4 regions of the Methylobacterium sp. Gmos3 genome follow, and region 2 is predicted to be linked to each of the others. Evidence: predicted binding sites of a transcription regulator. Region 2 holds the regulator's gene; each other region holds the start of a gene.
The links. The regulator LexA, encoded in region 2, represses DNA repair genes until DNA is damaged. The targets are predictions, from matches to a motif close to TGTTCNNNNTGTGTTCNG.
Positions count from the first base shown of each region.

Region 1 (7,183 bases), 290 kb from region 2:
CAAGCCTATGAGGAGGCGGTCGAAACCGTGCGCGATTACATCCGCGCGGGCGACATCTATCAGGCGAACATCGCCCAGCGCTTCACGGCGGACCTGCCGGCGGGGTTCGATCCCTTCGCCCTCTACCGGCGCCTGCGCGAGACCAACCCGGCCACCTTCGGCGCCTACCAGGAATTCGAGGGGCTGACGGTGGCCTCCTCCTCGCCGGAGCGGTTCGTGCGGCTCGACGGGCGCCACGTCGAGACCCGGCCGATCAAGGGCACCGCCAAGCGCCTGTCCGATCCGGCGGAGGATCGCGCCGCCGCCGAGGGGCTCGCCGCCTCGGCCAAGGACCGGGCCGAGAACGTGATGATCGTCGATCTCCTTCGCAACGACCTGTCGCGGGTCTGCGCGCCGGGCAGCGTCGCCGTGCCGGTGCTGTGCGGGCTGGAGACCTATGCCGGCGTCCACCACCTCGTTTCGGTGGTGACGGGCACGTTGCGGGACGGGCTCGACGGCCTCGACCTGCTGGAGAAGACGTTTCCGGGGGGCTCGATCACCGGGGCGCCGAAGATCCGCGCCATGGACATCATCAGCGAGATCGAGGGCGACGCCCGCGAGATCTATTGCGGCGCCATCGGCCGGATCGGCTTCGATGGCGACCTCGACACCTCCATCGCCATCCGCACCGTGTTCATGGACGACCGCGAGGCCGTGCTTCAGGCCGGCGGCGGCGTCACCCTGCTCTCCGAGCCGGGGCCGGAATACGACGAGACGCTCGCCAAGGCCGAGCGGGTGTTCGAGGCATTCCGATGATCCTCGTCCTCGACAACTACGATTCCTTCGTCTTCAACGTCGTCCGCTACTTCGAGGAGCTGGGCCAGGAGGTCCGCGTCGTGCGCAACGACGCCCTCGACGTCGCCGGCATCCGGGCGCTGGCGCCGGAGGCCCTGGTGATCTCCCCCGGCCCCTGCACCCCGGCCGAGGCGGGGGTCTCGCTCCCGGCGATCCGGGACCTGTCGGGACACCTGCCGATCCTCGGCGTCTGCCTGGGGCACCAGGCCATCGGCGCGGCCTTCGGCGGCAGGGTCGAGCGGGCGCGGCGGCCCCTGCACGGGCAGGCGACGCCGGTCGCCCATGACGGCCAACGCCTCTTCGCCGGCCTGCCCGCGCCGATGCCGGTGGGGCGCTACCATTCCCTGGTGGTGACGCCCCAGCCCGGCATGGAGGCAAACCTCGCCGTCGATGCGCTCTCCGACGAGGGCGAGGTGATGGCCCTCTCCCATCGGCGGCACCCGACCTACGGCGTGCAGTTCCACCCGGAATCGGTGCTCACCGAGAACGGCCACGCCATCTTCGGCAACTTTCTCGATCTCGCCCGCGCGTGGCGGGAGGGCCGGCGCGATGCTGTGGCGTGACGGGCAGGTCCTCGCGGGCACGGAGGCGCCCCTCGACCATGCCGACCGGGGCCTGACGCTCGGTGACGGGCTGTTCGACACCGCGCTCGCCCTGAACGGCCGCGTCGCCTTCGAAGCCGAGCATGTCGCGCGGCTGGTCACCTCCGCCGAGGTGCTGGGCATCCCCGCCGATGCGGGGGCGATCCGGTCGGCCATGCGCGCCCTCGCCGGCCGGGGCGAGCGGCTCGCCCTCCGCACCACGCTGACGCGGGGCGCCGGCCCGCGGGGCCTGAAGCCGCCGGAGGACCCCCGGCCGACCCTGTTCGCCACCGCCGCCGCGAGCGGCCGGGCCATCGCCTTCGCGCCCCTGCGGCTGCGGCCGACCGCCATCGCCCGCAACGACACCTCCCCGGCCGCACGGCTGAAGACACTGGGCTACCTCGACGCCGTGATCGCGGCCGGCGAGGCGGCGCGGGACGGGTTCGACGAGGCGCTGTTCCACAATACGAAGGGGCTCATCGCCTGCGCCGGGACGGGCAACGTGTTCTGCGTGGCGGACGAGGGCACCCTCCTCACCCCACCCCTCACAGACGGCGTGCTGCCCGGCATCGTCCGCGCGCAAGTGCTGGCGTTGGCCCCGGCTCACGGCCTCGCCGTGGCGGAGCGCTCCCTGACGCCGGACGACGTGCGGCGGGCAAGGGCCGTGTTCGTCACGAACTCCCTGCGCCTCCTCGCCCCGGTGACGGCCCTGGGCGAGACCGCCTACGACAGTGCCGGCCACGCCGCCTTCGCCCTGCTGCGCGAGGCGCTTCGGGCGGCGGTGGCGGAATCCTGCGGTGTTACCCCGGAAGAGGTCGCGTGAGCGAAGGCAACGGTCGAAGAGTCCTTCGCTGGGGGTTGGCGGGGGCCTACGCCTTCATCGGCGTGGTGCATCTCGTCGCCACCGACGCGATGCTGCCGCTGATGCCCGACTGGGTGCCGGAGCCCCGCCTCGTCATCCAGGCGACGGGCCTGTGCGAACTCGCCGGGGCGCTGGGCCTGCAGATCCCGGCGACGCGCAAGGCGGCCGCCATCGGCCTCGCCCTCTACGCGGTCTGCGTCTACCCGGCGAACCTCAAGCACGCCTTCGAGCACATCCACATCGAGGGCATCCCGGATTCCTGGTGGTATCACGGCCCCCGGCTGGCCTTTCAGCCGGTCTTCGTCTGGGCCGCCCTCTGGGCCGGCGGGCTGATCGATTGGCCGTTCCGGCGGGGGCGCTGACGGCGCCCTCCTCTCCCCGCCTGCGGGGAGAGGCCCGTTTGCACCTCGTCGTGCAAACGGGAAGCGAGAGGCGAAGCCGAAGCGGCGGTGAGGGGGCTCGCAGGATGAGCCTCCTCCGGCCGACCCCCTCACCACCGGCTGCCGCCTCGCTTCGCCCCCGACAAGGGGGGCTCAGCCCTCTCCCCGCACGCGGGGCGAGGGGATGATCGCCCGTCGGCCGAATCCCATTCCAATCGCCTGTGGCCCCCGGCGCCTCGCGCCTTGACCCGCCATCGTTGCCGTTGTCTTTGAACGAACCGGGAACATCTGAGGCGTCAGCGATGCAGGCGGAGGTCGCCCTCCGGAAGATCATCCATATCGACATGGATGCGTTCTACGCCTCCGTGGAGCAGCGCGACGACCCGTCCCTGCGCGGCAAGCCGCTGGCGGTGGGCGGCTCGCGGGAGCGGGGCGTGGTGATGGCCGCGAGCTACGAGGCGCGGCCCTTCGGCGTGCGCTCGGCCATGCCGGCGGCGACCGCCCGGCGGCTCTGCCCGGACCTCGTCTTCGTGAAGCCGCGCTTCGAGGTCTACCGGCAGGTCTCGGAGGAGATCCGCGCCGTCTTCGCCCGCCACACCGAGGTGATCGAGCCGGTCGCCCTAGACGAAGCCTATCTCGACGTCACCGAGAACCTGCTGGGGCTGCCCACCGCCACGGCGGTGGCGAAGGCGATCCGCGCCGAGATCCTGGAGCGCACCGGCCTCGTGGCCTCGGCGGGGGTGTCGTACAACAAGTTCCTGGCCAAGGTCGCCTCGGACCACCGCAAGCCGAACGCCCTGTTCGTCATCACCCCGGCGATGGGGGCGGATTTCGTGGCGGAGCTGCCCATCGGGCGGTTCCACGGGGTCGGGCCGGTCACCGAGGCTAAGATGAAGCGCCTGGGCATCGAGACCGGCGCCGACCTGCGCGCCTGGGATCTCGACCGGCTCAAGGAGACGTTCGGCTCGGCCGGGAGCTATTACCACGCCGTTGCCCGCGGCATCGACGAGCGGCCGGTGCGGGCGCACCGCATCCGCAAGTCCATCGGCGCCGAGACCACCTTCACCGACGACACCGCCGCCTACGACGTGCTGGCTGAGCGCTTGGCGCCGATGGTCGACAAGGTCTGGCGCGGGGCCGAGGCGAAGGCCATGCGCGGGCGCACCGTCACCCTGAAGCTCAAGTTCTCGGATTTCACCCTCGTCACCCGCGCCCGCTCCCTGGCGGCGCCGGTCCCCGACCGGGAGAGCCTGGAGCGGATCGGCCTCGAATTGTTGCGCGGGCTGTTTCCCCTGCCCCGCACCGCCCGGCTGATCGGCGTTTCGCTGTCGGGCTTCACGCAGGAGGAGGCCGAGGCGCCGCAGCAGCTCGGCCTCGGGCTGTGAGGCCGGATCGGCCTACTTGTTCTTGCGCGGCCGGTGGTTCGGATCGACGCCGCCCTCGGGCGTCGTCTCGTTGTCGACATCGCCCTCGAAGGTGGAATCCAGCTCCAGCTCTTCCGGGTCCGCCCCGGCCATGCCCTTCGAGGTGCCGATCCCCGGGTTGCCCTTGAGGTCCGCGTCGGTGGGCGTGGTCGTCTTGGGTTGCTTGTTGGACATGCTGCCTCCTGATGAACGGGGGCAACGCCGATGTCCTGTGCGAGTCCCGCCCCTGCGGCGCTTCGCCCCCGATGGGGGCGAGCCCTTTGCCCGGAGGTCGGTGTGAGACCCAGGGGCTTTGCCCCTGGACCCCACCAAAGGGATGATCCCTTTGGAATCTCGGACCTAGGGCACCATGACCGTGGAGCCGGTGGTCTCGCGGCCGGCGAGGTCGCGATGGACGCCCTCGGCCTCGGCCAGGGGGCGCACCGCGTTCACGGCGATCTTCACCGCGCCGGAGCGCACGGCGTTGAACAGGTTGGCGGCGGCCTCTTCCAGCACCGGGCGCTGGCTGGAGAAGGTCGCGAGCGTCGGCCGCGTGACGTAGAGCGAGCCCTTGGCCGCGAGCAGGCCGAGGTCGAGCCCGGTGATCGGGCCGGAAGCCGAACCGAAGCTCGCCAGCAGGCCGGTGGGGGCGAGGCTGTCGAGCGAGCCCATCAGGGTCGCCTGGCCGACGCCGTCATAGACGACCGGCACGCCCTTGCCGCCGGTCAACTCGCGCACGCGCTTGGCCACGTCCTCGCTGCGGTAGAGGATGACGTGATCGCAGCCGTTCTGACGCGCGAGTTCCGCCTTCTCCTCGCTGCCGGCGGTGCCGATCACCGTGGCGCCGAGATGCTTGGCCCATTGGCAGGCGATGAGGCCGACGCCGCCCGCCGCCGCGTGCCACAGGATCGTGTCGCCGGGCTTCACCTTGTAGGTGCGGTGCAGGAGGTATTCGGCGGTGAGGCCCTTGAGCATCATCGCGGCGGCGGTCTGCGCGTCGATGCCCTCCGGCATCGGCACGGCGGCGGAGGCCGGGATCACCGGCTCCTCCGCGTAGCAGCCATCGGCCACCGAGCCGTAGGCGACCCGATCACCGACCTTGATCTGCGCCACGCCCTCGCCCACGGCGGTCACGGTGCCCGCGCCCTCCTTGCCAGGGGTGAAGGGCATGTGCGGGGACTTGTAGGCGCCCGTGCGGAAGTAGATGTCGATGAAGTTGACGCCGATCGCCTCCTGGCGGACGCGGATCTGGCCGGCGCCCGGCTCGGCGAGCGGCACGTCCTCCAGCTTCATCACCTCGGGGCCGCCGTACTCGTAGACCCGGATCGCCTTCGGCATCGTTCTCTCCCGTGTTGTCGTGTCCCGCCCCGCAGCGAGATAGACCCACGGGAGCGGGAGGCAATTTCTTTTGTTGGGCCGCCCCGGAAGGGGCGACCCGTCACAGACCCAGCATCAGCGACAGGTTCTGCACCGCCGCGCCGGAGGCGCCCTTGCCGAGGTTGTCCAGGCGCGCGACCAGAACCGCCTGCCCGTGCTCGGTCGAGCCGAAGACGCGCAGTTCCAGCCGGTCGGTGTCGTTCAGGTCCTCGGCCTCGATCTTCTCCCGGTGGGAGCCGTCGGCGCCGGGCACGACCTGCACCAGCGGATGGCCCCCGTACCAGTCGGACAGGGCCGCTTCGAGGTCGGTCGCCTGCGGGCGGCCCGGCAGGGTCTCGAGATGCAGCGGGATGCTCACCAGCATGCCCTGCCGGAAATTGCCCACGGACGGGACGAAGATCGGCCGCCGGGAGAGCCTGCTGTAGAGCTGCAATTCCGGCAGGTGCTTGTGGCCGAAGCCGAGCCCGTAGAGCTGGAACGGCGGGGCGCGGCCCGCCTCGAAATCCTCGATCATGCCCTTGCCGCCGCCGCTGTAGCCGCTGACCGCGTTGACGCTGATCGGGTGATCGGCCGGGATCAGCCCCGCCTCCACGAGGGGGCGCAACAGGGCGATGCCGCCGGTCGGGTAGCAGCCGGGATTGGCGACCCGCCGCGCCTGCGCGACCGCCTCCGCTTGCCCCGGCGCCAGTTCGGGGAAGCCGTAGGTCCAGCCCGGCGCGACCCGGTGGGCCGTGCTGGCGTCGAGGATCTTCGGGCCGCCCTCCGGCAGGCCGTCGGCGAGCGCCACCGTCTCCACGGCGGCGGCGTCCGGCAGGCAGAGGACCACGAGGTCGACCTGCGCCAGCAGGTCCCGCTTGGCCGCCGGGTCCTTGCGGTGCTCGGGGGCGATGCTGACGAGGCGCACGCGGCCTTCGCGCTCCAGGCGCTCGCGGATGCCGAGGCCGGTGGTGCCCGCCTCGCCATCGATGAACACGCTCGGCCGTGCCGTCTCGTCCATGCTCGCCATGATCGCCTCGCGCGCCGGAATCGGTCCGGCGTCTCGCCCGAGGCAGGTGGGGGGTGTCGGGGGCCGCTGTCAACGGGAAGGCCATCCCCAGCTTGCGGATCCGCCGCGGGAACATGGGCGCGGCCAAGGCTTTGATCGCCAAATCCTCTCAGGAGATGTCAGTCATGGCCGGAACCGCGAAGAAGACCGATCCCAAGCTGTGGGAGAAGGTCAAGAAAGAGGTCACGAAATCCGACAAGGGTGGCAAACCCGGCCAATGGTCGGCGCGCAAGGCGCAGATGGCGAGCGCCGAATACAAGAAGGAAGGCGGCGGTTACGCGGGCAAGAAGTCCAAGGACAATCACCTCCAGCAATGGACCGACGAGGAGTGGGACACCAAGTCGGGCAAGGAGAGCGGCAAGACCGGCGAGCGCTACCTGCCGAAGAAGGCCCGCGAAAAGCTGTCCGACAAGGAATACGCCGACTCGACCGCCAAGAAGCGGGCCGACACGAAGAAGGGCAAGCAGTTCTCGAAGCAGCCCAAGGCGGCGGCCGAGAAGTCGGCCAAGGCCCGTAATAAGGAGAGCGGCAAGTCGGATAACAAGTCGGACAAGAAGGGGCCGACCAAGGCCGAATTGATGAAGAAGGCCAAGGCCCAGGACATTTCGGGCCGCTCGAAGATGTCGAAGGCCGAGCTGGAGCGGGCCGTCCACGCCTGACGCCTCGGCGATCCGACGGACGGGGCGGGGGTCGTGGCGGCG
Region 1 is NZ_JBWJYL010000001.1:610,562-617,744, reverse strand. Features, by position in the region: gene pabB (aminodeoxychorismate synthase component I) at 1-795, shown strand, start outside; gene ACS5Q7_RS02975 (anthranilate synthase component II) at 792-1,397, shown strand; gene ACS5Q7_RS02970 (aminotransferase class IV) at 1,384-2,238, shown strand; gene ACS5Q7_RS02965 (DoxX family protein) at 2,235-2,639, shown strand; gene dinB (DNA polymerase IV) at 2,960-4,042, shown strand; gene ACS5Q7_RS02955 (hypothetical protein) at 4,055-4,255, opposite strand; gene ACS5Q7_RS02950 (quinone oxidoreductase family protein) at 4,421-5,398, opposite strand; gene argC (N-acetyl-gamma-glutamyl-phosphate reductase) at 5,499-6,434, opposite strand; gene ACS5Q7_RS02940 (hypothetical protein) at 6,608-7,141, shown strand.
Region 1: a site for LexA is predicted at 2,927-2,944, ahead of dinB (DNA polymerase IV). Genes of this name have one in related genera too.

Region 2 (7,183 bases):
GGTCCAGGCGGGAGAGAAAGCGAAGGCCGTTCCCCTCGAGTTCAAGCGGTGCGGCTCGGGCTGTTTCGCGGAGGTCGAGGCTGACAAGGATTTCGAGCTCGCCCTGCGGACCGCGACCGGAACCGGCACCCTGAGCTTCGAGGATGGCGCCCGCCGCACCGTGAACGTGCCTTTCTCCTTCCGGGGATTTTCGGCCGCCCTCGACGCAGCCATCAAGCCCCGCTGACGCCAGCGACGACGGGTTCGGCCCCCAGCCCGCTCGTTCCGTTCAGGGCCAGGACGCCCCCGATCCTGAGCCGAGAGGCGGGGGGCTGAAGACCGCGCGCCTCCTCCCGCTGCCGGATTGCGGCTTCTGGAAGCTCTCCATCCAGGTCCGGCGGGATGCTGGACTGACGTCCTTCACATCTGAGAACGAACCGATGGCCAACTCCGCAACCACCAATTCGCCCGCGTCTCAGGTGCCGCCGCTGTTCTACGGCAAGCCGGACGTGGTCCGATTCCCGGAGCATCGTACGCTCGGGGTTCGGCGCGAAGGGCATTTCGGCTTCGCGGCCGAAGCCGTTGCGATTCCCCTCACCGTGGCAGAATTCGCCGCGGCGGGGCGCGTCATGCCGATCGTCTTCGCCCAAGCCGAGGATGCTCTGCCCCTGGCCTTGAGCGGGCTGTCAGCGGGGCGCAACCTGCTCATCGACAAGGCGGGCGTGTGGCGTCCCGGCCTCTACATCCCGGCCTATCTGCGGCGCTATCCGTTCATCGCCGTGCAGGCGGGTGACGGGCCGGCGATGCTCGGCGTCGATACGACCAGTTCGCTGATCGTCCCGGAGGCCGATGGCGAGACGACGGACCGGCTGTTCGACGAGGCCGGCGCGCCGACGCCCCGGGCTCAGGCGGCGATGGCATTGAGCAAGGCCTATGCAGCCGAGTACGAAGCCACCCGCAGTTTCTCGGCCGCCTTGCTGGAACACCGCCTGCTGGTGCCCCGTTCGGCCGAACTGCGGCTGACGACATCCGCCGTCACGGCGACCGGTGAGATCCCCCCGGTGAGTTCCACGCTGACGGGCTTCCAGCTGGTCGATGAAGCGGCGTTCCGCGCCCTTCCGGCCGACGTGGTGGCCGAATTCCACGCTCGCGGTTGGTTGGGGGCGATCGTGCTCCACCTCGCCTCGCAACTCAGCTGGCAGACGCTCCTCGATGCGCAAGCCGAGGAACAGCCCCCGGCGGAGGCCACTGCCGCCTAAGACCAGGCGTCGCGCCGGTGCCGGTCCGGTGCGTGTGTCGTCGCTCCCTGGCGGCGGCGATGCGAACTTGGCGCGGCTTGCGCGGGGTCGAGCTCGTCGTCTCGGCCCCCATCGCCACCGCATTGGCCCAGGACGACGCGGAGGCGGCCCGCCAGCCATGGCGACGGGCGGCCGATCAAACTCCGGCCCGAGATGCCAAGGCTCGCGACCCTGATGGACACGGCCGAGCCCGCCGTGCTGGCCTGCCTGGGCGTCCCGGCCAAAGCCGGTGATCGTGGTGGCTCTCGGCGAGCGACACCACGCTAGTGGACACGACCCGCTCAAGCTCCTGCCGTGACCTATGAGAGCGGCTCGGACGGTCCGATAGCGTTCGGGTGAGCCGGCATCGCCCTACGAACCGACGCAAGGCCAAGCTTGTCTCTTGCGGAACACTTGCGGAACGCTTAACGTGTTCGCGATTTGTTTCCGTGCGACCGCCGCCACTTTGCGAGACCCGAACGATGCTCACGCGCAAGCAGCTGGACCTCCTGCGCTTCATCCAGCAGCGGATGCAGGAATGCGGCGTGCCGCCGTCCTTCGATGAGATGAAGGATGCCCTCGATCTGAAGTCGAAATCCGGCATTCACCGCCTCATCACCGCCCTGGAAGAGCGCGGCTTCCTGCGCCGCCTGCCGAACCGGGCGCGGGCCATCGAGGTGATTCGCCTGCCCGACGCTCTGGGGCGCGGGCCGGAGGCGGCCGAGGCGGCGGCGGCTGCGGCGCCCGAGCCCCGGCGCTTCACCCCGAGCGTCGTCGAGGGCGGGCTCGCCAAGCTGCCGCCGGCCGCGACGCCTCAGCCTCGGGCCTATGAGGAGTTCCGGGGCGTCGCGATCCCGGTCATGGGGCGCATCGCGGCGGGCACGCCCATCGCGGCGATCCAGAGCCAGAGCCACACCGTCACCATGTCGCCGGACTTCCTGGCCGGCGGCGAGCATTACGCTCTTGAGGTGCGCGGCGACTCGATGGTCGATGCCGGCATCCTCGATGGCGACCTCGTCGTCATCCGCAAGCAGGAAACCGCCAATACCGGCGACATCATCGTCGCCCTGATCGACGACGAGGAGGCGACCCTCAAGCGCCTGCGTCGGCGCGGCTCCTCCATCGCCCTCGAAGCGGCGAACCCGGCCTACGAGACCCGCGTCCTCGGCCCCGACCGGGTGCGGATCCAGGGTCGCCTCGTGAGCCTCGTCCGCCGCTACTGATCCGAAGGGGGCTCCGGCTCCCGGCCCGAACGCCATGGCGGCGCACGGCTCGCCGCGTGGGCATAGGTTGGAACCAGGGCGTCGCCGTCCAGCCTCACCGAGACGGCGCCCCCCTCCGCGAGGCGTCGCCGGTCGATGACCAGCGGCGCCGCGCAGTCCGGCGGTGCCCGCAGCGCGGTGACGATGAGGGCGGCGCGGGCGCAATCCTCCGGGAAGGCGCGCCTGTCCTTCACCAGGGCGACGGCCCGGCCATCCGGCAGGCGGGCGGTGCAGCCGAGACGGTCGCAGCGGCCCGGCGGGGGCGCGGCCAGGAGGTCGCCGGCCCGCCGGCCGTCGCCATCGGCCTTCAGCCATTGTTCCAGCACGAAGGCGGGCGGCTTGCCGAGCACCACGAGGCGCCCGTCGGCCCCGCGCAGGGCCGCGCCCGCGCCTTGGCGGTCGATGTAGAGATCCTGCCGGTGCGGCAGGGCCGCGAAGGCCAGGCCCGCCAGGGCCGGCAGCAGGGCGAGGCGGCGCAGGTTCGAGATGGGAAGCGTCGCGATGAGGAGCGCCGCCGCGAGCAGGAGCAGGGCTCCCGTGCCGAAGGCCGGCACCACGAGGACGGAGCGGCCGAACCCGGCGATCCATTCCGAGACGGCGAGCATCCCGGCCACCGCCTGCCCCATCACCCACCAGACCGGCCGGTCGAGGGCGAACGGATAGGTGAGCGTGCCGAGGACGGCGCAGGGCATCACCACCAGGGAAACGAGGGGCAGGGTCAGCGCGTTGCCGAGCACGCCGAAGGGCTGCACCGTCTGGAAATGGTAGGTCGCGAACGGGGCGGTCGCGACCTGGGCGACGAGGGTCGTGGCGAGGGTGCCGACGATGCCTCTGGCGACGAGGCCCAGGGTCCGCCCGAGGCGTCCCGCGCCGGGCGTGAGGAACAGCCGCCCATCGATGAGCCGGGCGCAGGCGACGAGGCCCGCCACTGCGCCGAAGGACATCTGGAAGCTGGGTCCGAGCAGGGCCTCGGGCTCCCGCGCGAGGCCGACGAGGGCGGCGAGGGCGAGATTGCGCATCGAGAGCGCCGGCCGGTCCACGAGGATCGCACCGAGCATGATCAGCGTCATCAGCAGGCTGCGCTCCGCGGCGATGTCCCAGCCGGAGAAGGCGCAATAGGCGGTGGCGCCCGCCATGGCCGCCCCCGCCGCGATCTTCTTGATCGGCCAGAACAGGGCGCAATGGGGCACGAGGGCGAGGACCGCCCGGATCAGCCAGAAGACGACCCCCGCCGCCAGCACCATGTGCAGGCCGGAGATCGAGACGACGTGGTAGATGCCGGCCGCGCGCAGGGCATCGTTGGCTTGCGGACCGATCAGCCCCCGCTTGCCGGTGACGAGCGCGGCGGCGACGGCGCCGGGCTGGCCGCCGAAGCTGCCGGCGATCCGGCGGGTCAGGGCGTTGCGGGCCTCGTCGAGGGCGGCGGCGAAGCGGAGCGAGGGAGGCAGGTCCGGCGTCGGCGCGACCGTGATCGGCCCGACCAGGGAGCCCACCGCGCCGATCCCCTGGAAGTAGGCGTCGCGGGCGAAATCGTAGCCCCCCGGCCGGGCCGCCTCCGGTGGGGGCAGGAGCCGCGCCGTGGCGCTCACGGTGTCGCCCGGCCTGAGCGGCGGCGCCTTGCGGAACGACACCCGCACCCGGCGCGGGCGCGCCTCGGGCGGCAGGGCGCCGAAGCTCTCGACGCGCACGATGAGCCGCGCGCCCTCCTCGCGCTCGTCCAAGCCCTCAATCACCCCGGTGAGCGGCGCGACCATGGTCCGCGTGAGGATCGGCGCGGCCACGCTCTCGACCCGCCATGCGGCAGCGGCGAAGCCGAGGCAGGCGAACCCGAGGGCGAGCGCCAGGGCCATCGCCCCGGGCCGCGCTCCGAGCCGGGCGGCGAGGAGGAGGCAGGCCGCCCCGGCCAGGAGAGGCGCGGGCAGAAAGGGCCGCCCATCGGCGGCGGCGAAGAAGACGAGGATGCCGATGCCGAACGCGACGGCGAGCCAGGGAAACAGCCGCCGCTGCCCGGCCTCGAGGGCGAGGGCGTGCAGGAAGCGCCCGCGCAGGGCGCCGAGCGCAAGGTCGGGGATGCGGAGGCGAGTGGTCGCCCCCGCCGCCATCCCCGCCCCGATCCGCTGCATCCATTCCGCCCGCGACTCGCGCCCACGATGCCGCAGGCGCCCGCCCGTTGCTTAGCGCGCGCGGTGGGCCGGGCGACAGTCTCGGGGTGGGATTGGGGTGATCTCACCCCCAGGCACTTGACCCGGCGGGCGGAGCAATGCCCTGTCGCCGTCAGCGGAACGCGCCGACGCGACGACGGGCAGGGATCGAACTTGCGTCGCCGCGCTTTCCACCGCAATCCGGTCCCGGCCGCCGCCGGCCGCCCCCGCCAGTCCGAAAACCAAAGATGTCGTCTCCCGTCGTCACGCGCTTCGCCCCCTCGCCCACCGGCTTCCTCCATATCGGCGGGGCGCGCACAGCCCTGTTCAACTGGCTCTATGCCCGCCACCACGGCGGGCGGATGCTGCTGCGCATCGAGGATACCGACCGGGAACGCTCCACCAAGGCGGCCATCGACGCGATCCTCGAAGGGCTGAGGTGGCTCGGCCTGGAGTGGGACGGCGACGTCGTGTTCCAGTTCGCCCGCGCCGAGCGCCATCGGCAGGTGGTGGACGGGCTGCTCGCCGCCGGCCGCGCCTATCGCTGCTACGCCTCGCAGGACGAGCTGACCCAGATGCGCGAGCAGGCCCGCGCCGAGGGCAAGCCGCTGCGCTACGATGGGCGCTGGCGCGACCGCGATCCCTCCGAGGCGCCGGAGGGCGTGAAGCCGGTGATCCGCCTGCGGGCTCCGCTGGAGGGCGAGACCGTGGTGGACGATGCGGTGCAGGGCCGCGTCACCTGGGCGAACCGCGACCTCGACGACCTCGTGCTCCTGCGCTCGGACGGAACGCCGACCTACATGCTCGCCGTGGTGGTGGACGACCACGACATGGGCGTCACGCAGATCATCCGCGGCGACGACCACCTCACCAACGCCGCCCGCCAGAGCCAGATCTTCTCGGCGCTGGGCTGGGAGGTGCCGAGGATGGCGCATATCCCGCTGATCCACGGGGCGGACGGGGCGAAGCTCTCGAAGCGCCACGGGGCGCTCGGCGTCGAGGCCTATCGCGACCTCGGCTACCTGCCCTCCGCCCTGCGCAACTATCTGGTCCGGCTCGGCTGGAGCCACGGCGACCAGGAAGTCTTCTCGACGCAGGAGATGATCCAGGCCTTCGATCTCGGCGCGGTCGGCCGCTCGGCCTCGCGGTTCGATTTCGTGAAGCTCGCGAATCTCAACGGCCTCTACATCCGCACCAGCACCGACGCCGACCTCGTGGCGGCGATCGAGGCGATCCTGCCCCAGGTCGGCCCGGAGCGCGGCATCCCCGTGCCCCTGCCCGACGACCTGCGGGACAAGCTCACCCTCGCCATGCCCGGCCTGAAGGAGCGCGCCAAGACGCTGATCGAACTCCTCGACAGCGCCTATTACCTCACCGCCGCCCGGCCGCTGGTGCCCGACGACAAGGCCAAGGCCCTGCTCTCGGACGAGGGCCGCGCCCGCATCGCGGCGGTGCTGCCGGCGCTGGAGGCCCTGCCCGATTGGAGCGCGGCGGCGACCGAGGGTGCGGTGCGCCAGCATGCCGAGGCGACCGGCTGCAAGCTCGGGCAGGTGGCGCAACCTCTGCGTGCGGCGCTCACCGGTCGCACCACATCCCCTCCCCTGTTCGACGTGATGGCCGTGCTGGGCCGGACCGAGTGCCTGGCCCGCCTGGGGGACCAGATTCCGCAGGGCTGAATCGGCCCGGTTTTCGCATTGCGGGCGGCAGGCTTTGTCACCCGGCCCGTTGCCGCTGCACTGCCGTTCGGCTAACCGAGGGTTCTGTGAGCAACCGCAACAAAAGCGGTGCGCTCTCGGGTCCGGGGGCGCCTCGGGGGAGCAGAACCGGTCTCGTCACGTCCCATCAGAAGGGTCCACGTCCCATGAGCGGCACCAGCACCATCACCGTGGACGGAAAGCAGATCGACTTGCCGGTGAAATCCGGCACGATCGGGCCGGATGTCGTCGATATCAGCAAGCTCTACGCGCAGACGGGGGCCTTCACCTTCGATCCGGGCTTCACCTCCACCGCCTCCTGCGAATCGAAGATCACCTACATCGACGGCGACGAGGGCGTGCTGCTCTATCGCGGCTACCCGATCGAGCAATTGGCCGAACAGGGCGATTTCCTCGAGACCTGCTACCTGATGCTGTTCGGCGCCCTGCCGACCGAGGCGCAGAAGGCCGATTTCGATTACCGCGTCACGCGCCACACGATGGTGCACGACCAGATGAACCGGTTCTTCACCGGCTTCCGCCGCGACGCACACCCGATGGCGGTGATGGTCGCCTCGGTCGGTGCCCTCTCGGCCTTCTACCACGACTCGACCGACATCACCGACGAAAACCAGCGGATGATCGCGTCGATCCGCATGATCGCCAAGATGCCGACCCTCGCGGCGATGGCCTACAAGTATTCGATCGGCCAGCCCTTCGTTTATCCCAAGAACGACCTCGATTACACCTCGAACTTCCTGCGTATGTGCTACGCCGTGCCGTGCGAGGAGTATCAGGTCAATCCGATCTTCGCCAAGGCGCTGGACAAG
Region 2 is NZ_JBWJYL010000001.1:321,220-328,402, reverse strand. Features, by position in the region: gene ACS5Q7_RS01655 (invasion associated locus B family protein) at 1-226, shown strand, start outside; gene ACS5Q7_RS01650 (SapC family protein) at 420-1,238, shown strand; partial or broken gene ACS5Q7_RS01645 (IS256 family transposase) at 1,334-1,496, shown strand; gene lexA (transcriptional repressor LexA) at 1,739-2,479, shown strand; gene ACS5Q7_RS01635 (ComEC/Rec2 family competence protein) at 2,473-4,641, opposite strand; gene gltX (glutamate--tRNA ligase) at 4,908-6,335, shown strand; gene gltA (citrate synthase) at 6,521-7,183, shown strand, end outside.

Region 3 (7,183 bases), on a different contig from region 2:
GCGCAAGGACAAACTGGTCGTGGCGTAATCGTCGGCGACGGTCTCCGAAGGGGCCATCGCCGGCAGGTCCGCCGCCGGCTCGTGCCGGAACAGGCCGTCATCGGCGTGCCACGCGAAGAGCGGCAGCGGCGCGTCCAGCAATTCGGCACGGCGCCCGTCCCCGGCATGGGCCGCCGCGTCCCGGCGCGACAGCCCTTCCAGCGCCCGCACCGCCCAGAGCGCATCCCGCCGCGAGAGGCCGAGCGCCCGGAACGCATCCGCCTCCGCGAGCCGTTCCAACACGTTGCGCGGCAGGGCGAGGGAGGCCTGCAACCCTTCGATGCTGGCATAGCCGTTGGCCCGCAGCCGCACGAGCCGGCGCATCGCGCCCTCGGGCAGGCCGGTCACCAGCCGCAGACCGAGGCGGACGGCGTGCAGGCGCGGCGTCTCGGCGGGTTCCAGGGTGCAATCCCATTCGCTGGCGTTCACGCAGACATGGCGCACCTCGACGCCATGGGCGCGGGCGTCGCGGACCAATTGCGCCGGCTGGTAGAAGCCCATCGGCTGCGCGTTGAGGATCGCGGCCAGGAACACATCCGGGTGGGCGCATTTCATCCACGCCGAGGCGTAGACGAGGAGCGCGAAGCTCGCCGCGTGGCTCTCGGGGAAGCCGTAGGTGGAGAAGCCGCGGATCTGCGCGAAGCATCGTTCGGCGAAGGCCTGCGGGTAGCCGCGCCGGGTCATCCCGCCCACGAACTTCTCCGCGAAGCCGCCGATCGAGCCGACATGGCGGAACGTCGCCATGGCCCGCCGCAGGCCATCGGCTTCGGCCGGGGAGAAGCCCGCCGCCGTGATGGCGATCTGCATGGCGTGCTCCTGGAAGAGCGGCACGCCGTAGGTCTTCTTCAGCACCTCCTCCAACTCGTTCGCCGGTCCGTGATCCGGGTGCGGGGCCGGGTACACCACCGGCTCCTGCCCGCAGCGGCGCTTCAGATAGGGGTGGACCATGTCCCCCTGGATCGGGCCGGGGCGGACGATGGCGACCTGCACCACGAGGTCGTAGAATTCCTTCGGCTTCAGCCTCGGCAGCATCGACATCTGCGCCCGGCTCTCGACCTGGAACACGCCGACGGAATCGGCCTTCGACAGCATGGCGTAGGTGGCAGGATCCTCCCTCGGCAGGTCGGCGAGCGTCGGGTAGTCGATGCCGTGGTCGCGCTTCAGGAAGTCGAGCCCGCGCTTCAGGCAGGTGAGCATCCCCAAAGCCAGCACGTCGACCTTCATCAGGCCGAGGACGTCGATGTCGTCCTTGTCCCACTCGATGAAGGTCCGGTCGGGCATCGCGGCGTTGCCCACGGGGACGGTCTCGTCGAGGCGCCCGCGCGTGAGGACGAACCCGCCGACATGCTGCGACAGGTGCCGGGGGAAGCCGATCAGTTGCAGGGCGAGGTTCAGGGCCTGCCGGAGAGCCGGGTTGGCGGGGTCGAGCCCGGTCTGCATGACATGGGCGTCGGGCAGATCCTTGCCCCAGGACCCCCAGACCGTATCCGCGACGGAGGCGGCCACGTCTTCCGACAGGCCGAGCACCTTGGCGACCTCGCGGATCGCCATGCGCGGCCGGTAATGGATCACCGTCGAGCACAGGGCCGCCCGCTCGCGGCCGTAGCGCTCGTAGAGGTGCTGGATCACCTCCTCCCGCCGCTCGTGCTCGAAATCGACGTCGATGTCCGGCGGCTCGCCCCGGTTCTCGGAGATGAAGCGGGCGAAGAGCAGCCGGTGCTTCGAGGGATCGACGGCGGTGATGCCGAGGCAGAAGCACACGGCGGAATTGGCCGCCGAGCCGCGCCCCTGGCACAGGATGCCCTTGTCGCGGGCGAAATCCACGATCTGGCTGATCGTGAGGAAGTAATGGGCGAACTTCATCTTCGCGATGAAGGCGAGTTCCGTCTTCAACGTCTCCTCGACGCCGTTCGGAATGCCGTCCGGGTAGCGCCAGTAGCGGGCGCGGTGCCACGTCTTCTCTTCCAGATAATCCTGAGCCTGACGGCCGGGGGGCACGGGCTCGTCCGGGTATTCGTAGTGGAGTTGCGACAGCTCGAAATCGCAATGGGCTGCGATCTCGGCGGTACGCGCCAGGGCCTCGGGATGGTCGCGGAACAGCCGCGCCATCTCGGCTTCGGGCTTCAGATGCCGCTCGGCATTGGCTTCCAGGCGATAGCCCGCCGCGTCGAGGGTGCAGCCCTCGCGGATGCAGGTCAGCACGTCCTGCAACGGGCGCCTGTCCGGGTGGTGGTAGAGGGCATCGGCCACGGCGACCATCGGCGTTCCCGTGCGGCGGCCGATCTCGTCGAGGAGCCGCAGGCGCAGGCGCTCGTCCCCCCGGCGGCGATGGCTGGCGCCGAGCCAGACCCGGCCGCTCGCGGCGGCGGCCAGGGCTTCGAGGCGGGCGAGGAAGCCGGCCTGCGGTTCCGGCCGGCGCCCCGTCGGGAGGGCGATGAAGACTTGGCCTTGGGCGGCCTCCAGCATCTCCGTGAAGGAGAAGCGGCACTCGCCCTTGCGCGCCCGCCGGTTGCCGGCGGTGAGCAGGCGGCAGAGGCGCCCCCAGGCCTCCCGGTCCATCGGATAGGTCAGGGCCTCGAACCCGTCTTCCGTGACGAGGCGCACGCCCGGCAGGAAGGGGATCGGCGTGCCCTCCTTCTCCATCTGCAATGCAGCCGAATGCCCCCGTACCAGCCCGGCGACGGTGTTGCGGTCGGCGATGCCGATCCCCGCGAGGCCGTAAGCCGCCGCCTGGACCACGTATTCCTGCGGGTGCGAGGCGCCGCGCAGGAAGGAGAAGTTGGTGGTGGCGCCGAGTTCGACATAGCCGCTCACGGGAACATCCCGTGGACGAACCATGCGGCCGGGCGCTCCGGCCCATGCGGCCCGTCCCGGTAGAGCCACAGGCGGCGACCGGCCTCGCACTCGATGCGGTAATAGTCGCGCGGCTCGGCCTGCTCGCGCCACCATTCGGGGGCGATGCGCTCCGGTCCCTCGGCGCGGGCGACCCGGTATTCCCGCGCGCGCCAGCGGAAGCGGTGGGGCGGCCCGTCCGGCGCCGTGGCGAAGACGTCCTGCGCGGCCTCGCTGCGGGCGAAGAGCACCAGCGGCCGGGCCGGGAGAATGGCCGGATAGGGCAGGGGCGGGGTGACCCACGAGACGATGCCTTCCGCTCGTTCGGGCACGTGGCTCTCGCGCGGGGCGAGCCGCTGAAGCCGCCGGCCGATGCGCTGGGCGATGGTATCGGCGAGGTTCGCGACCCGCTCACCCGCGCCGGAGCCGCCGAGGGCGGCTTGTTTCGCAACCATGGGTTCGGCGGAGGTGACGGCGAGGTCCACGGTCTCGAAGCCGAACCCGGCATCGAGGCCGGCGCCGAGCCGTTCGAGCCGCAGCCCGATCAGCGCGGCGATGCGCTCCGGGCTGCGCTCCGGCCGCGACAGGCCGAGATCGAGGGCGCGCACGGTCCCATCGACCCGGTGCAGGGTGAGGCGCAGGGCGCAGGCGCCGAGCCCGGCCCGTTCGAGCCGGGTGGCGATCTCGTCCATCAGCGAGCGGGCGGCGGCGACCACGTCGGATTGCCGCCCGATCGGATCGAGGAAGCCGCGCGCGGCCGAGAAGGTGCGGGCCTCGTCGAGGGGCGCCAGGGGCTCGGCTCGGCGGCCATAGGCCTGATCGAGCCGCAGCAACGGCGCCAGCCCGAAGCGCCGGGCGAGACCGGCGCGGGGCAGGGACTCGACATCGGCGATCCGGCGCAGGCCGAGGCGCCGCAACCCTGCGGCGATATCGGCTTCGAGGCGCAGCGCCTCGACGGGGAGGGGGGCGATATGCGCGGCGTGCTCGCCGGGAGGGACGATCAGAGTGGGGATCGTTGCGGAATGCGGCAGAGAAGCAATCGCAGGCTGAAATCCCTCCCCCCTTTGCGAGGGAGGGTGGCCCCCGAAGGGGGTCGGGAGAGGGGAGCGACGGTGCAGGATCGAGCACCGATCCTCACCACGGGCGCGTCTTGTCCTGAAGCGGGGTTCCCCTCTCCCCCCCTGCTCCGCAGGGTACCCTCCCCCACAGAGGGGGGAGGGAGAGCGGAGGGGGCTGGTCGCGACTTCCGCAACAATCCCCGCAGGCGGGGAGAGGGGAACCCGTGCGGTTCCGTTTCGGGCCACGGCGAAGGCCGCGCCCATCGTGTCGGCCAGCGCGATCCGCGCCGGGATCCGCGCCCGGGCGAGGCGCCCGGCAAGATCGTCGAGCAGCGCCGCCTCGCCCCCATGGAGATGGGACGCGCCCTCGATGTCGATGAAGAATCCGTGGCACCCCTCGGCCGGGCCGAAGGGCGCGACGCTGGGGGCGTAGCGCATCGCCCAGCGGCACAGGCGGTGCAGGGCATCCCGCTCGGCCTCCGGGTCGGCCGGGTGGACGCGCAGGGGCACCCCGATCCGCGCGCGGACCCGGCCCAGCAACTCCCCGACCGCCAAGCCGAGGGCACGCGCCCGCGTGTCGAGGGCGACGAGGCGCAGGCCCCCCGGCCCGACGGCGGCGACCGCGTGCGGTCCTTCCTCAGGGGCGAGCCCGGCCCGCTGAAGCCGCGTCATCGGCCAGTCGCTCAGGCAGATGCAGACGATTCGCGGCACTATCCCACTCCACCAGCCAGGATCCGCCGCGCCCGTTGCGGCACCGTTCGAGGCGCACCCGCCAGCGCGGGGCGTGAAGGCCGCCGAAGCGGTCGGCCCCGGCCGGAGCAGGGGCGACGCGCCAGCGGGTCGCTGCCCCGTTGGGCAGCCCGGTCCCGGCTTGGCGCAGGACGAGGAGGAGGGGCGGCTCGCCGGTCTCGGCGGCGAGTTGCAGGCGCCGCCCCGCCTTCAGCGGCATTCCCTCGCCCACCAGCCCGATGAGCGCGGACAGGCAGTTCGCGTGGAGCGCGGCTTCCAGGGCGCGGAACACCTCCCCATCGCCCCCCGCTTCCAGCAGCAGGAGGCGCCCCGGATCGAGCCCCAGCGAGGCGAGGCCGTGGCCGTAGGGCAGGGGGTGCCCGGAAGAGGCGATCATCGCCTCGCGCGGCACCTCCGCGAGGCGGCGGGCACAGAGGGCCAGGGCGAAGGCCAGGGCGGCGATGGCGTCGCCGGGCTCGGCGGGAGCGATCTCGTGAGGCGGCCCCAGGACGAGCCCGCCGCCTGGCAGGTGCGCGTCGATCACCGGATGCCCGAGGGGCATGATCCTGGTCTCTCGGGAGGGCTCGGCGGAAAGCTCCGCCCGAAGCCGGGCCAAGCGGTCTTTCGCGCTTGCCGGGTTCGGGGGGCTCGTCGGCGCCTGTGCCATCGTCATCGGGTCCAGTCATGCTCCGAGATAGGAACATAACGGGAACAAACTCAACCGGCTCCGTGACCGTTCCTGAATCTCATGCCATGCCAGCGGCTTGGCCTGTGGACTGGTGTGGATGGCTGTGGACGCCCCGCCGGGACGCATCCTTCCACAACCCTAAGGATGAGAATCTATCATCCGAACGGCATCTCGGAACGATTCATTCGTGATCGTCTGCGAATGTGTGCCCCGGAAGAGCAGTCTATCTCGAAATCAAAGCTTAACGCGTTCGCGTCAAAAAGCTCAAATTTACGATAGATCATCGTTATCTTTGACAAGCCACCGGCGCGGCGTATGTGTACAACCTCCAATAGAGGACAGCGCAATGGTCTCCGATGAAGTCATTCGGGACATCCTTCGGCAGAACGAAGCCATGTCCGGGATCGTAGACAGTTTGGGCGAAGACGAAGACCTGTTCGAGAAAGGTCTCGATTCCTTCGGCTCCGTTCAGCTGATGCTGGCCCTGGAGGAACGCTTCGAGGTCGAGTTCCCCGATACGCTCCTGAACCGCCGTTCCTTCTCGACCATCCGCATCATCCGCGAGACGGTCTCCAAGCTCTCCATGGGGGCCGCCGCGTGAGCGACCTCACTCGCCGGGCGAAGCGCGTCGCAGAGGTCGCCGCGCTGCACGCCGATGCGGTCGACCGCGAGGGCCGTTTCCCCGCCGAGGCCGTGGCCGCCCTGAAGGCCGAGCGCCTGCTCGGGCTTCAGGTGCCGAGCCAGTATGGCGGCGAAGGCGCCGGCCTCGCGCAGATCGCCGAGGTGTGCTGCACCCTCGGGCAGGCGTGCAGCGCCTCCGCGATGGTGTTCGCCATGCACCACATCAAGCTCGCGAGCCTCGTCACCCACGGGCTCACCAGCGATTGGCATTGCGGCCTGATGGCCAAGGTGGCCAACGAGCAACTGCTCATCGCCTCCTCGACCACCGAGGCCGGCATCGGCGGCGACCTGCGCAACAGCCTGTGCGCCGTCGAGGCCGAGGGCGACCTGTTCAACCTCGGCAAGGATGCCAGCGTCATCTCTTACGGCGCGCAGGCTGACGTGATCCTCGTCACCGCCCGGCGCAACCCGGAGGCTCCGACCTCCGATCAGGTCCTCGTCGCCCTGATGCGCGACCAGATGAGCCTGAACCGGACCTCGACCTGGGACACGCTCGGGATGCGCGGCACCTGCAGCGAGGGCTTCCGCCTGGAAGCCAAGGGCGTGCCGATCGTCCAGGTCCTGCCCAAGCCCTTCGCCGAGATCGCGGCGCAATCGATGCTTGCCTCCTCGCACCTCCTGTGGAGCGCGGTGTGGTTCGGCATCGCGAGCTACGCCGTGGACCGGGCGCGCAGCTTCGTCCAGGGCGAGGCCCGCCGCCGCCCCGGCACCGTGCCGCCGAGCGCCATGCGCCTCGCCGAGGCCGCCAGCGCCCTGCAATCGATGAAGGCCACCGTCCTCTCCGGCCTGCGCAAATACGAGGGCGCCCAGCACGAACCGGACGAGCTCAGCTCCATCGGGTTCGCCGTGAGCCTCAACAACGTCAAGACGACCGCCTCCAGCATGGCGGTCGACATCGTGCAGCGATCCCTCGGGATCGTCGGGATCTCCGGCTACCGCAACGACACGCCGTTCAGCCTCGGCCGCCCGCTGCGCGACGTGATGTCGGCGCCGCTGATGATCGCCAACGACCGCATCCTTTCCAACACCGCCAACCTCCTGCTCGTGCAGAAGGGCGGCGGCCAGCTCCTGAGCGCCTGATGGACAGCCTGCCCGCCCTCGACGCCGACACCTCCACCGAGGTGCCGCAGGATTCCACCACCGTGGAATCCCCGAC
Region 3 is NZ_JBWJYL010000002.1:56,098-63,280, reverse strand. Features, by position in the region: gene ACS5Q7_RS03705 (error-prone DNA polymerase) at 1-2,877, opposite strand, end outside; gene ACS5Q7_RS03700 (DUF6504 family protein) at 2,850-4,601, opposite strand; gene ACS5Q7_RS03695 (ImuA family protein) at 4,567-5,220, opposite strand; gene ACS5Q7_RS03690 (acyl carrier protein) at 5,693-5,947, shown strand; gene ACS5Q7_RS03685 (acyl-CoA dehydrogenase family protein) at 5,944-7,107, shown strand; gene ACS5Q7_RS03680 (amino acid--[acyl-carrier-protein] ligase) at 7,107-7,183, shown strand, end outside.
Region 3: a site for LexA is predicted at 5,355-5,372, ahead of ACS5Q7_RS03695 (ImuA family protein). Genes of this name have one in related genera too.

Region 4 (7,183 bases), on a different contig from region 2:
AGATCGCGGATCAGCCGTTCGGCCTGGGCGCGCACGACGGTCTCCGCTTCGCGGCGGACGCCCTGGGCGGCACCGGCGGCGTCCGTCATCAGGCGGGCGAGGTCGTCGAACAGGCGGTTGGAGGGGGGCATCGTCCGTCTCCCGGGACGGTCCTCCGGAAGCCGCGCCGGCGGCGCTGGCCGTTCCGGGGACCGCAAGCGCCCCGACATAAGAATCTTGCGGCGCCGGGGCAACGCCGGCCCGGCTCGGTTCGTCGTCGTCTGGGGTGGCGCCCCCCGGTGCATGCCGGAAGGCGCCGAAGCCGATCACATATGGTGGCGCATCATGCGACGGTGCATCATGCGACGCTCCATGTGACGGTGCATCATCCGACGCTCCATGCGACGGTGCATCATCCGGCGCTCCATGCGACGGTGCATCATCCGGCGCTCCATCTGCACCGTCGTGGTCATCGCCTCGGGGGCTGCGATGGCGGTCGGCGAGGCGGGGACGGCAAGGGCGGGGGTCGCCAGCGCCGCGCCGAACAGGGACGCGAAGGCGGCGGCGGTCAGGGTCAGTTTCCTCACGAGGGAGACTCCAATTCTTCCGTTTGCCGGGATGACACCCGGTTTGTCCTCCCGCTGGGGGAGGTTCGGGGAGCTTTCTCGTGCCCGCGAGGGCACGGCGGACCGTTGCCGGTCCGCCGTGAGTAACGGTCAAGTCAGAGATTCGTTTCCTCGAAGGCTGCGACCCATTCGGCGCAGATGCCGGACCGCACGATATCGGCGCGGGTGAACTCCACCACCGGGATCGGCATCATCCGGCTCTTCACGAGGTGGATCACCGTGCGCAGGCCCGAGGTCTCCCGCAGGTCGGTCTGCGACACGTCGCCGTTGATGATGACCTGGCAATCGTCGCCGATGCGGGTCAGGAACATCTTGATCTCGCTGGTGGTGGTGTTCTGCGCCTCGTCGAGGATCACGAGGCAGTTCTTGAAGGTGCGTCCGCGCATCACCTCGAAGGGGACGATCTCGATGTCCCCGGCCTTGAGCGCGATCTCGAAGGCGCCGGCGCCCATCCGCTCCTTCATCGCCTCAGTGAGCGGGGCGACCCAGGGGGCGATCTTCTCTTCAAGGGTTCCGGGGAAGAAGCCGAGCGACCGGCCGGAGGGCACGTTCGGCCGCGTGATCACGACCTTGGCGATGCGGCGCTGGCGGAGCTGGTCGGCGGCGCGGGTTCCGGCGATGAAGGTCTTGCCGGTGCCGGCGGGGCCGAGGACGATCACTTGAGGGGAGCGGCCGAGGGCTTCGAGATACTCGGCCTGTCGGTCTGTGAGGGGTTGGATCGGGCTGAGGTGCCGTTCCTCGTCGAAGCGTGTGCGGTGGAGGCGGGTCGTTCGGTCTTCAACCAATTCAAGGCGTGCGCGGCGTCTCTTCATGGGTCAACACTCCAACGGGGCTGGCCTATCTGGACGTGTACCTGAACCGACGTAATCTACGTACTCCTGCTACTTTCAAGCATAGCGATGAGCCAATTCTTGTCACTCATCGAAGTTCCGGGGCATCGAAGGTTGCCTGTGGAGAGTAAACCATTTCACCCCCGGAACGGAGCCGGCGAAGCAACCGACACACCAAAATCGGCCGCGCGCCAGATTTGTTCGCCGGGTGTGACTCACGGGTGACGGTTTTGGGCCGGGGGCGCAGAAAGGCGAATCAGGCGGTTCGCCGTGTCCCGGCGGACACGCTCAGGCGGGCTGGATGAAGCTGTCGAGGACCATCTTCCGCCCCGCCTTGTCGAAATCGACGGTGAGCTTGTTGCCGTCGATCGCCGCGACCTCGCCGGGGCCGAACTTGGTGTGGAACACCCGCTGGCCGGTGCTGTAGGCCGACGGGGTGCCCGTCGACTTGGCGATCAGCTCGCCCTCGATCTGCCGGGGACCCGACGAGGCCGTGCCCCGCCGGCCGGGCGAGGCGCCGAAGCCGCGCCCGCCGGTATTGGCATTCGTGCGCTCCTGCGCCCGCTGCCAGCCCGGCGTGCCGTAGCTCGATCCGAAGGGCTGTGGGTTGCGGTCGAAGCGCGAAGCGCCGGCCGAATAATGGGCGGGGGCGTCCACCACATCCACCGAGGCGGCGGGCAATTCGTCGATGAAGCGCGAGGGAATGGTCGAGGACCACAGCCCGTGGATGCGCCGGTTCACCGCGAAGGAGAGCTTCGCGCGCTTGCGGGCGCGGGTGAGGCCGACATGGGCGAGGCGGCGCTCTTCCTCGAGGCCGGCGCGGCCGCTTTCGTCCAGCGCCCGCTGGTTCGGGAACAGCCCGTCCTCCCAGCCGGGGAGGAACACCGTGTCGAATTCTAGGCCTTTGGCGGCATGGAGCGTCATCAGCGAGACCCTGTCGGCGCCCTCGGCCTCGGAGGCCTCCATCACCAGGGAGACGTGTTCGAGGAAGGCCGCCATGTCGGGGAACTCCTCCATGGAGCGGACGAATTCCTTCAGGTTCTCCAGCCGGCCTGCGGCGTCGGCGGAGCGCTCCTTCTGCCACATCTCGGTGTAGCCGGATTCCTCCAGGATCGTCTGCGCGACCTCGCTGTGCGGCTGGCTCTCCACGAGGCGCGCCCAGCGGGAAAAGCTTTCGGTCAGCGCCCGCAGGGTCTGGCGGACCTTGGGCTTGAGCTCGTCGGTCTCGCACAGGCGGCGGGCGGCGGTGAGCAGCGGCACCCGCTCGGCGCGGCCGTAGCCGTGCAATTGCTGCAAGGTGGCGTCGCCGAGGCCGCGCTTGGGCGTGTTGACGATCCGCTCGAAGGCGAGATCATCGCTGCCGTTCATGGTGACGCGTAGGTAGGCGAGCGCGTCGCGGATCTCGGCCCGCTCGTAGAAGCGCGGGCCGCCGATCACCCGGTAGGGCAGGCCGAGTTGCACGAACCGGTCCTCGATCTCGCGCATCTGCGCCGAGATGCGCACCAGCACCGCGATCTCCGAGAGCGGGTGCTTCTTCACCTGAAGCGACTCGATGGCCTCGGCGAGCAGGCGCGCTTCTTCCTCCGAATCCCAGGCGCCCGTCACCGTCACCGGCTCGCCGGGCTCGTCCTCGGTGCGCAGCGTCTTGCCGAGGCGGCTCTCGTTCTTGGCGATGAGGCCCGAGGCGGCGGCGAGGATGTGGCCCGTCGAACGGTAGTTGCGCTCCAGCCGGACCACGGTGGCGCCGGGGAAGTCGTGCTCGAAGCGCAGGATGTTGTCGACCTCGGCGCCGCGCCAGCCATAGATCGACTGGTCGTCGTCGCCGACGCAGGCCACGTTCTTGCGCTTCTGCGCCAGCAGGCGCAGCCACAGGTACTGGGCGACGTTGGTGTCTTGGTACTCGTCGACGAGGATGTACTTGAAGCGCTCCTGGTAGTTTTCGAGGACGTCCGGGTTCTCGCGCCAGAGCTTGAGGCACAGCAGCAGCAGGTCGCCGAAATCCACCGCGTTGAGGGTCGCGAGGCGGGCCTGATAGGCCGCATAGAGCGCGCCGCCCTTGCCGAAGGCGAAGGAGGTCGCCTCGCCAGGCGGCACCTGTTCCGGCGAGAGGCCGCGGTTCTTCCAGCCGTCGATCGTGTGGGCCAGGGACCGGGCGGGCCAGCGCTTCTCGTCGATGTTCTGGTCGGCCAGCACCTGCTTCATCAGGCGCAGCTGGTCGTCGGTGCCGAGGATGGTGAAGTCCGATTTCAGCCCGACCAGTTCGGCGTGACGGCGCAGGATCTTGGTGCCGATGGCGTGGAACGTGCCGAGCCAGGGCATGCCCTCGCCCGCCGGGCCGATCAGCGTGCCGATCCGCGACTTCATCTCGCGGGCGGCCTTGTTGGTGAAGGTCACGGCCAGGATGTCGAACGGCCGGGCGCGGCCGGTGGAGATCAGGTGGGCGATGCGCGTGGTCAGCACCCGCGTCTTGCCCGTGCCCGCGCCCGCGAGCACGAGGATCGGCCCCTCCGTCGTCTCGACGGCGAGGCGCTGTTCGGGGTTCAACCCATCCAGATAGGAATCCGAATCCCGCCTCAGGGAGCCGAGGGCGCGGGCGGTGATCGAAGCGGAGGGGCCGTCCGCGGTGGGCAGGGCATTCGGGCGGTTCGACATCGCCCCTCACTGGACCAAATCGCGAACGGCGTCGAGGCCGGAACCCCGTCGCCGGCCACCGCTTGACCTGTCAGACGCCCCGAAAACAGACACCGCAAGGTCACGCCATGCGCCGGATCACCGCCCTCGTCGCCCTGTCCATGCCCCTCGCCCTCGCCGCCGCGCCGGCCATGGCGCAGGTGCAGCAGAACAATCCCAACGCCGCCAACGAATCCATGTCGCGGATGAGCACCCAGCGGTCGCAGGAGATCGGCGCCAGCCCGTCGTCCAACAGCGGTGCGACGATGAACCAGCCGCGCAGCGCCCCGACCCCGCCGCCCGTCCCGTCGCCCATCCCCAGGGCTGGCGGCGCCACGGGCCGCTGAGGGCTCGCGCGAGCCCGCCCCCTTCATGCTATAGGCGCGGGCGGGCGGCCCACGGGGGCACGCGGCGAGGTCTGGAACGGGAACGGTGCGTGATCTGCTGACCGCGCTGGCAGGCGCGATCGTCCTCGTCCTGATCGCGGCGCTCGCCATTCCGCCCTTTATCGACTGGACGGCCCACCGGGCCTTCATCGACCGCACCCTGTCGCAATCGCTCGGCGTGCCCGTGCAGAGCCAGGGCACGGTCGAGGTGCGGCTGCTGCCCTCGCCGCGCCTGCGCGTCGACCGGCTGGTCATCGGCGGCCGGGACGGCGTGGCGCTCGATGCGCGCTTCGTGAAGGCCGAGATCGCGCTGGCCCCCCTCCTCAAGGGCGAGGCGCGCTTCACCGAGACGCGGATCGGCCGGGCCGAGATCCGGTTGCCGGTGGGCGAGGGCGAATCGATCCGCCTGCCGCGCGGCCTGCTCGACGGGCTGCGGGCGAAGGATCTCGCCATCGAGAACCTTCAGATCCAGCAATTCCTCGTCACCACGGCGGTGCTCTCCACCGGCCGGACGGACCAGTTCACCGCCGACGACGTGCGGGTGCAGGCGCCCGCGCTCATCGGCCCCTGGCGCGTCGAGGCGACGAGCGGCGGCGTGCCGTTCCGCGCCGTGAGCGGGACGCCCGATCCCGAGGGCCGCCTGCCGGTGAAGATCTCCGGCGGCGGCGACGCCTTTCCGCTGTTCGAGGTGGATGCGAGGTTCGGCCTCGCCCCCGACGAGGCCGACGCGGAGGCGAGCCTCGTGCGCGCCGAGGGCAACGCGCGCCTCGTCGTCGGTCCGCCGAGCCAGGCGGCGGGGGCGTACCTGCCGTTCACCCTCGCCGGAACCTTCAAGTCGCGCGGCACGCAGGTGCGGTTCGATCAGGCGAGCCTGGATGTCGATCCCGGCGGCAAGTCCTTACGCCTCGAAGGCAGCGGCCGGCTCGACCTGCACCAGTGGCGGGCCTCCCTCGCGCTCAAGGCGCGCCGGCTCGATCTCGATGCCTTCCTCACCTCCACCGAGGGTGGGGCGCTGCTGGCGCGCGGCATCCCGCGCGGCGGCTGGGATCTGCCGGTGATGCTCGATTTCGACCTCGCCATGGACAGCGCCGCCTTCGGGGGCGCCGAATGGAGCGACATCGCGATGGCCGGGACGGCGGAACGGGGCGGCGGGCTGCTGCTCCGGCGCCTTGCGGCCACCGCCCCCGGCGAGGCGCGGATCACCGCCAGCGGCGAGATCGAAGGGTCGCCGCTGCAACTCACCGGGCCGGTCTCGCTGCTGGCCAAGCAATCGGACGGGCTCGGGCGTCTGCTGCGCCGCCTCGGCGCCGAGGGGCCGTGGCTGGGCCTCCTCGACGGGCGACCCATCGACCTCTCGGCCGATGTCGCCGCCTCTCCCTCGGACTTCTCCCTGCGCAACCTGCGCGCCGGGTTCGGCACCGCCCGCCTCAGCGGCAATGCCCGCTACGTCGCCCCCGAGAGCGGGGGGCGCGGCCGGTTCGAGGCGCAGCTGCTGGCGAGCGGGCTCGACATCTCCGCCCTGCCGCCCTCCGGCACGGCGCTCTCCGCCCTCCAGACCATGGACCTGAGCCTGACCTTGCAGGCCAGGGACGTGCGCTTCGGCGCGGTCGGCTCCGGCGCGGGCACCATCGCCGCGCGGATCCAGTCCGACGGAAACCGCATCGTGGTCGACAGCCTCGACGTGACGGACTTGGCGGGCGCCAGCGCCAAGCTCTCCGGCTCGATCGCGGCGGACGGCACCGGCCGCATCGCCGGCAAGCTCCAGGCGCCCGCCGCCGCGCCGCTCATCGGGCTGCTCGAACGGGTGTGGTCGGACGAGCTTCAGGCGATCCCCGCCTTCCTGCGCACGGCGCCCCTCGACCTCGCCGTCATCCTCGACCGGGACGCGCCGGAAAGCGGTGTCCTGCGTGTACAGGCCAAGGGCAAGGCGGGCGGCGGCACCCTCGACCTCGCGATCCGCAGCCGCGATGGGCGGTTCGTCGCCGGAAACGGCACGCTCGCCACGCCCCGCGCGGGCGCATGGTTCGGCCGCACCGACATTCCCGGATTGCAGCAGCCGGCGGAACTGCACCTCACCGCCGAGCCGCGCGGTCCGGCCGCCGAACTGCGCCTTCCGAAGGAGCCGCAGGGCACGGGCTTCTCCGTCACCCTCGCCGGCACCGTGGCGGGCGTGAATCTCGCCACCGATCAGCCGATCCTGCTGCCCGCGAAGGGGGCGGCGCCGGAGGGCGGGCGGATCACCCTGCGCGGCGCCGACATCGCGCCGTTCCTGACGCTGGCCGGCGCGGCGCGGCTCGATCCGGGCCCATGGCCCGCCGACCTCACGGCGACCCTGTCGGCGGAGGGGGGCGATCCGCAGGCCGCGATCGCCGGAACGGTCGCGGGCGCGTCCGTCGAGGGCACCCTCATCCGCGCCGGAGACGGTGCCTTGCGCGGCAGCACCCGCCTCGCGCGGCTGTCGCTGCCCCGCCTCGCGGCCGCTTTGCTCATGCCGCAGGAGGGCGGGCGGGCCGCCCCGCTGCCGCCCCGGCCGCAGGGCAGCCTCGACCTCAGCGTCGGAAGCCTCGATCTGGGGCGGGGGCTCGTGGCCTCCGACGCGGCCTTCACCCTCGGCATCGAGCCGGACAGCCTCACCCTCGGCGGGCTGACGGCGCGGCTGGCGGACGGGCGCCTGTCCGGCACCGCGACCCTG
Region 4 is NZ_JBWJYL010000006.1:11,280-18,462, reverse strand. Features, by position in the region: gene ACS5Q7_RS13210 (accessory factor UbiK family protein) at 1-131, opposite strand, end outside; gene ACS5Q7_RS13205 (hypothetical protein) at 306-566, opposite strand; gene ACS5Q7_RS13200 (PhoH family protein) at 701-1,417, opposite strand; gene ACS5Q7_RS13195 (ATP-dependent helicase) at 1,724-4,087, opposite strand; gene ACS5Q7_RS13190 (hypothetical protein) at 4,195-4,452, shown strand; gene ACS5Q7_RS13185 (AsmA family protein) at 4,538-7,183, shown strand, end outside.
Region 4: a site for LexA is predicted at 4,098-4,115, ahead of ACS5Q7_RS13195 (ATP-dependent helicase). Genes of this name have one in related genera too.